Linked DNA regions of Rhodopseudomonas palustris. The protein of the gene in region 2 interacts with the protein of the main gene of each other region in a pairwise test. Links are inferred from orthologs where the notes say so. Each region holds a gene or a part of one and is shown on either strand. Other genes may lie near its edges. The genes, in order: mtgA and SR870_RS09735.

What was found.
Region 1: the proteins of SR870_RS09735 (region 2) and mtgA interact in binary tests that used the Escherichia coli proteins (3 or more experiments, as listed by UniProt). The link is inferred for Rhodopseudomonas palustris from one-to-one orthologs.

What each region holds. Positions count from the first base shown.
Region 1 is NZ_CP140155.1:3,952,867-3,956,045, reverse strand. Bases 299-3,163 are described here. They hold mtgA (monofunctional biosynthetic peptidoglycan transglycosylase), read right to left. Parts: upstream 2,141-3,163; coding sequence 1,457-2,140; downstream 299-1,456. Other genes in these bases: SR870_RS17790 (farnesyl diphosphate synthase), read left to right, coding at 2,296-3,163; rpmF (50S ribosomal protein L32), read right to left, coding at 1,138-1,320; SR870_RS17805 (hypothetical protein), read right to left, coding at 299-907. Also shown: SR870_RS17810 (hypothetical protein), read left to right, coding at 1-225; more of SR870_RS17805, read right to left, coding at 242-298; more of SR870_RS17790, read left to right, coding at 3,164-3,179. UniProt on the Escherichia coli protein: Peptidoglycan polymerase that catalyzes glycan chain elongation from lipid-linked precursors. May play a role in peptidoglycan assembly during cell division in collaboration with other cell division proteins.
Region 2 is NZ_CP140155.1:2,154,843-2,158,155, forward strand. What follows is about bases 315-3,313. They hold SR870_RS09735 (penicillin-binding protein 2), read right to left. Parts: upstream 2,692-3,313; coding sequence 937-2,691; downstream 315-936. Other genes in these bases: SR870_RS09730 (UDP-N-acetylmuramoyl-L-alanyl-D-glutamate--2,6-diaminopimelate ligase), read right to left, coding at 315-821; ftsL (cell division protein FtsL), read right to left, coding at 2,688-3,068; rsmH (16S rRNA (cytosine(1402)-N(4))-methyltransferase RsmH), read right to left, coding at 3,068-3,313. Outside these bases: more of SR870_RS09730, read right to left, coding at 1-314. UniProt on the Escherichia coli protein: Essential cell division protein that catalyzes cross-linking of the peptidoglycan cell wall at the division septum. Required for localization of FtsN.

The DNA.
Region 1 (3,179 bases), 1.8 Mb from region 2 along the record:
CTGATCGAGCCGATGCCGGTTCCGGTGCTGCCGCAGCCGCGGCGGAGCCGCTACACCGATCAGGCCGTCCGCCCCTCGTCGAATTTCGTCGCGCAATTGATGGCAGTCGATCGGGGCTATCCGCAGACCCGCGCGGTGGATCGCGCCGAGCCGGGCCAGGCCACGGCGGCATACCGCACGGCCAACGCCTATGCCGCGTCCGGGCGCACCCGACGATTCTCCTGAGCCGATGTGATCGCCGTCATCGCTGCGGCTGACCGGCCGCGACGTCTTCGGCCGGCTGCAGACGGGGCGACTGCACCCGCGGCGATGCCGCGGCGGCTGCGACCGGCTGGGGCCGATCCAGCAGCACGGCCTCTGCGATCGAGGCCGCCGATGTCGAGGCGTCGGTCGGGGCCGATGACGCCACCACCGGCGCCATGGATTCGGGAGTCGTGGGTTCGGGCGTCTTGGGTTCGGGAGTCGTGGACGACGGAGTGGTCGCAGCTTGCTGCGGCGGGTCCTGTGCGACCGCCGGAGCGGTGCGGGCCTTGCGGGTCGACCGATGGCGCAGCGCGATGCCGGCGAGGAAATCGACCAGCATCAGCGTCGCCAGCAAGAACACCGTGGCGTTGGCGAACGGCGGCAGCATGACGAATTCGGCGACCGTGCCGCCCAACACCAGCAGCGACAGCAGATGGTCGGTGAAATAGCGGGCGCCCGGGCGACCCGCCTTGATCACCTCGAACAACAGCATCAGGACGCCGAATGCCACCAGGATGTCACCGGCGGTGAGGGTCCAGACTGCGCCCGAAGGCAGGGGGATCCGGCTGAAGACCGCGTCGAAACCGACACCCGGCATCAGGAAGACGACGATGTTGCAGATCGCGATCGGGATCAGCAGCAGCGGGAAACCGATAATCGACATCGGCAAAAGCCTGTTGTTCAGAAAGACCACAAGTCAACGGGCGACCGTCCGGGCGCCCGGCGGATACTCTCTAACGCAACAGTTGGAACGAATTCGGGCGTCGGGCGCCGCCGCCGGATCATATCCCAGCCCCGACGTCGCGGATCAGCGACGTCACTGGTATCGCCCGCCAGGCTTGCAAGCCCGCAAAGCGGCGCGGCCAGGCCGCGCCGGGAGCGCCTGAGCCGGGCTCAGGCGTCCTTCTTCTTGATCACCTGGCGACCCTTGTACATCCCGGTCTTGAGGTCGAGATGATGCGGGCGGCGCAGTTCGCCGGAATCCTTGTCTTCCGCGTAGGTCGGGCGCTTCAGCGCGTCCGCCGACCGGCGCATGCCACGCCGCGAGGGCGAAGTTTTTCTTCTCGGAACGGCCATTTCAGTGATCCTTGACGGGATTGATCTCGTCGTCCACGGCGGGACGGCCCGGCACTCGCGCGCAGGCGTAAAGCTAGGCCGGGCTTATAACGGAAGGCCGGCCGCAATGCTAGAGCGCGGAGCGGTCTAAATCGCCTCAGGATCCGCTATTTTCGCGCCAGCATTGCTGCAATTCGGCGGATCTCGCCCGCGCCACATAGGTCACGGCCAGCCGGCGCACGCCCGGTCCCGGCTTCTTCGCGCTGCGGATGCGCGGATTGGGCAGGATCGAGGCCATCAGCGCGGCCTCCTTCTGCGTGAGCTGGCTGGCCGGGCGGCCGAACGCATAGGCCGCCCCGGCTTCGGCGCCGAACTGCCCGTCCGGGCCCCATTCGGCGATGTTGAGGTAGAGTTCGAGAATCCGCTGCTTCGACAGCACCAGGTCGATCCACATCGCCAGCGGGAATTCCAGCGCCTTGCGCACGACGCTGCGGCCCGGCCACAGGAACAGGTTCTTGGCGACCTGCTGGGTGATGGTGGAGCCGCCGCGGGTGGCCTCGCCGCCGTCCTGCAGATCGTCGAGCACGTCACGCACCGAGTCCCAATCGATGCCGCGATGGCTGCAGAATTTGGCGTCCTCGGAGGCGACCACGGTGCGCGGCAAGGCCGGCGAAATCCGTTCGATGTCCACCCACTCCCGGGTCACCGTCGATCCGGTCAGCCAGCGCCATATCATCAGCGTCGAAACCGGATGGCCAGCGCCGTAAAACGGGGTGAGAACGTAGGGCGCCGCGAGCAGCACCAGCAGCGTCAGGAGGGCGGCGCGGATCGGCCGTCTCATGCCGCCCCGGTGCGGGTCGGACGGCCCTCGACGTCGAGGATCGGATTGGCCGGCATCATTTGCGCCCCCTGATGTACCGCCACGTCGAGCGCCGAATTGACGAAGCCGGTGCCATGATGAATGGTCCGGCCGAATTTTATCTGGAGCACTTCCGAATGGCCACCGGCACTTCCACAATCGACTTTGCCAAACGGCTCGACTCGACCGCCGAGGATACCGAATCCCTGCTCGGACGGCTGTTGTCCGACGAATTGCTGGCGGACGAGATCGCCCGTCCCCGCCGGCTGATGGAGGCGATCCGCTACTCGACGCTCGGCGGCGGCAAGCGGCTGCGGCCGTTTCTGGCGGTGGAAAGCGCGGCGGTGTTCGGCGTCGATCGCGCCTCGGCGCTGCTGGTCGGCGCGGCCCTGGAGTGCATCCATTGCTATTCGCTGATCCACGACGATCTGCCGGCGATGGACAACAGCGATCTGCGCCGCGGCCGCCCGACGCTGCACAAGGCCTATGACGACGCCACCGCGATTCTGGCCGGCGACGCGTTGCTGACGCTGGCCTTCGACATCATCACCCGCGACGAGGTGCATCGCGATCCTCAGGTGCGGCTCGATCTCAACCGGGTGCTGGCGCGTTGCGCCGGGCTCGGCGGCATGGTCGGCGGCCAGATGCTCGACCTCGCCGGCGAGGGCCGGTTCGGCGACCGCGAGCCGGTCGACGTGGCGAGGCTGCAGCAGATGAAGACCGGGGCGCTGCTGCGCTACGGCTGCGTCGCCGGCGCGATTCTCGGCGAGGCGCCGCCGGAGCATTATCGCGCGCTCGACGATTATGGCCGCGCGCTCGGCGAGGCGTTCCAGATCGCCGACGATCTGCTCGACGTCGAGGGCGACGCCGCAGCTCTCGGCAAGCCGGCCGGCGCCGACGCGGCGCTGGGCAAGACCACCTTCGTCACCCAGCTCGGCGTCGACGGCGCCAAGCAGCGGGTGCGCGATCTGATCGCGCGGGCCGACGAGGCGCTGGCGCCGTTCGGCCCCAGGGGCGATGT
Region 2 (3,313 bases):
TCGACCGCGGCCTCGATCAGCCGGATGCCGTCGCCGGCGTCGCCGTTGCGGCCGACGGTCATCAGCCGCAGTTTTCGCGCCCGCGCGGCCTCGATCACCTGCGCCGAGCAGTCGTGATCGGCGGAAATCACCGCGGCGCCGCTTGCGGCGACGAGGTCGCGAAATAGCCTCAGCTTTGCCGCAAGATAATGCGCGACGTCGTGATGATAATCCATGTGGTCGCGCGACAGGTTGGTGAAGCCGCCAGCGGCGACGCGGACACCGTCGAGCCGGAACTGATCGAGCCCGTGCGACGAGGCTTCGAGCGCCAGATGGGTGACGCCCTCGCGCGCGATTTCGTCGAGCGAGCGATGCAGCGCGATCGGATCCGGCGTGGTCAGCGAGCCGTAGACGCTGCGCGTCGGCGTCACGAGACCGATGGTGCCGATGCTCGCGGAGGCATGGCCGAGCCGCTGCCAGATCTGCCGCGTGAAGGCTGCGACCGAAGTCTTGCCGCTGGTGCCGGTGACCGCGGCGATGGTCTGCGGCTGCTGCGGAAACAACCGCGCGGCGGCGAGCGCCAGCGCGCGGCGCGGATTGCTCAGGCGGACGAAGGGCACGGCAAGCTCGCCCGCGGGCGGATGATCGCCCGCCACCGCGACGGCGCCGGCCTCGATCGCAGCGGCGACGAAGCGCGCGCCGTCGGTCTTCGCCCCGGCCAGCGCGAAGAACACGTCGCCCGGCTTCACCGCGCGGCTGTCGACGGCGAGGCCGCCGGCGTCGAGATCGGCCGCCTGCGCCGTGATCGCCGTATCGTCGCTGAAGAGGTCGCGGAGCTTCATGGTCCTCGAGTCCGGCCGATCGGTCCGAAGGGGTTTCGCACGCAAACCGGGCTTTTAGCGCAAGCGCGCCCCGGCGCAACACGACTGACGCATTGCCGCCCCGCGCGGCTGCGACCTACTGGGCCGGCTTCGATGACGCAAGAATGAGGCGGTCGGGCGGCGGCAGATCGAACCGCGGCTCGATCCCCAGCAGCGGCGCGATTCGCTCGATCACCTTGCCACCGGTCGGCACCGCGTTCCAGCCCGAGGTGATGAAGCCGTGGGTCTCCGGCAGCGCCTTCGGCTCGTCGAGCATCACCAGCACCTGGAATTGCGGATTGTCCGCAGGCAGCACCGCTGTGAACGAGTTCAGCACCTGTTTTTTGGCGTAGCGGCCGTTGATCACCTTCTCGGAAGTGCCGGTCTTGCCGCCGATGTAGTAACCCTTGGCGATCTGGTCGGCGGTCCTGGCGGTGCCGATCTCGGCGTTCAGCCGCATCAGATAGCGGATCTTGTCGCTGGTTTCCTTCTTGACCACGCGCTTGGCCATTTTCAGCGCGTCTTCCTCGCTGCGCTTGAGGAAGGTCGGCGGGATCAGATAGCCGCCATTGACCATGGCGTTGATGCCCATCACCGCCTGCAACGGCGCCACCGCGACGCCATGGCCGAACGAGATGGTGATGGTGTTGAGTTCGCCCCAGCGCTTCGGCACGATCGGCGACGCGCTTTCCGGCAGTTCGGTGCGGAGCCGGTCGAGCTGGCCGACCTTCTTCAGAAACGCCTTGTGCGCCTCGACGCCCTGCGCCAGCGCAATCCGCGCCGCACCGACGTTGGACGAGAAGGTGAACACTTCCGACAGCGAGATCGCGCGGCCGAGCGGATGGGTGTCGTGGATCGCGAACTTGCCGTAGCGCAGCGGCCCGCGCGCGTCGTACATCGTGTTCAGCGTCGCCTTGCCGCTGTCGAGCGCCATCGCCAGCGTCAGCGTCTTGAAGGTCGAGCCCATCTCGTAGACGCCGGTGGTGAGCCGGTTGATGCGGTCGGGGTCGTTGGCCTCGCGCGGATTATTGGGGTCGAAATCCGGCAGCGACACCATCGCCACGATCTCGCCGGTGTTGACGTTGGAAACCAGACCCGACGCCGCCTTGGCCTTGTACTTGTCCTTCGCCTTGAGCAATTCATCGCGCAGCGCGTGCTGGACGCGGATGTCGACCGCGAGTTCGACCGGCCTCTGCAGCCGGTCGGAGGCGAAGCCGGCGCGATGCAGATCGGCCAGGCCATTGTTGTCGAGCCATTTCTCGACGCCGGCGATGCCCTGGTTGTCGATGTTGACGAGGCCGATCAGATGCGACACCTCGGTCCCGGTCGGATACACCCGCTTGTTTTCGCGCAGGAAGCCGATGCCCGGAACGCCGAGCTTCTTGATGTCGGCCTGCTGCCGCGGCGAGATCTCGCGCTTCAGCCACACGAAGCCCTTCTTCGAGGCCAGCCGCTCGCGGACCTCCTGGGTCTCGAGGTCGGGTAGCGTCGCGGTCAGGAGTTCGACCGCCTCGTCCTGATCGATGATCCGGCGCGGCTCGCCGAACAGCGACGGCGATTTGACGTCGGTGGCCAGGATGGTGCCGTTGCGGTCGACCATGTCGGGCCGCGCGGTGGCGATCGCGTCCTGCGACGCGGTGCGCCGCGTGCCGTGGCTGTCGCCGACCACCGCGATGAAGGTGAGCTTGAACGCGATCACGCCGTACACCCCGGCAAACGCCAGCATCGCCAGGCCGACGCGGACGCGCGCCTTGGCGTCGCGATCGACGTCGCGGCCGTAGATCAGGCTGCGGATCAGCCGCTGCCGCCAATTGACGTGGTGGCCGACGAGCGGGGCGGACGGTTCGGTCACTGCGCGGCCTCCCTGGCCGGCAGCGCGCCGGTGACGATGTCGGGGTCGACCTTCTCGATCATCGAGGCGATCGGGTCGGGGTCGTTCGGATTGACGATGCTCGGCGGCCGGGCCGGCAGGTTCTTCAGCCGGTCGAACTGGCGCGCCGCGATCGGCTTCAGCTTGAGATGGCGCTCGGCGATGCCTTGCAGCCGGCCCGGCGCGTCGAGCTTGGCCCATTCGGCGCGGAGCTGCGCGATCGCCTCGCGCTCCCTGCGCACTTCGGCATGGAGCTGCAGCACCTTCTCGGTGCGCACGGTCGAATCCATCTTGATCCGGTAGACATAGGCCGCGGCGAACACCAGCATTCCGATCACCACGACATGAATGAGGCGCATCATCGGCCGGCCCTCATCACGCCTGCCTTCATCACACTGGCGAGCGTCGGCCAGCCCGGCAGATCGTCGGGCCGGTGCGCCGGCGCCGCGGTGCGCTCGCCGCCGCGCAGCTTGGCCGAGCGCGCCCGCGGATTGGCGGCGACCTCGGCGTCGCCGGCGATGATCGGGCGCTTGGTCAGCACGGTGAAGCTCGGCGCCGCCTGCGTCGGTTCGGGCAGATGCCGCGAGCCGCCGCCGACGCGGCT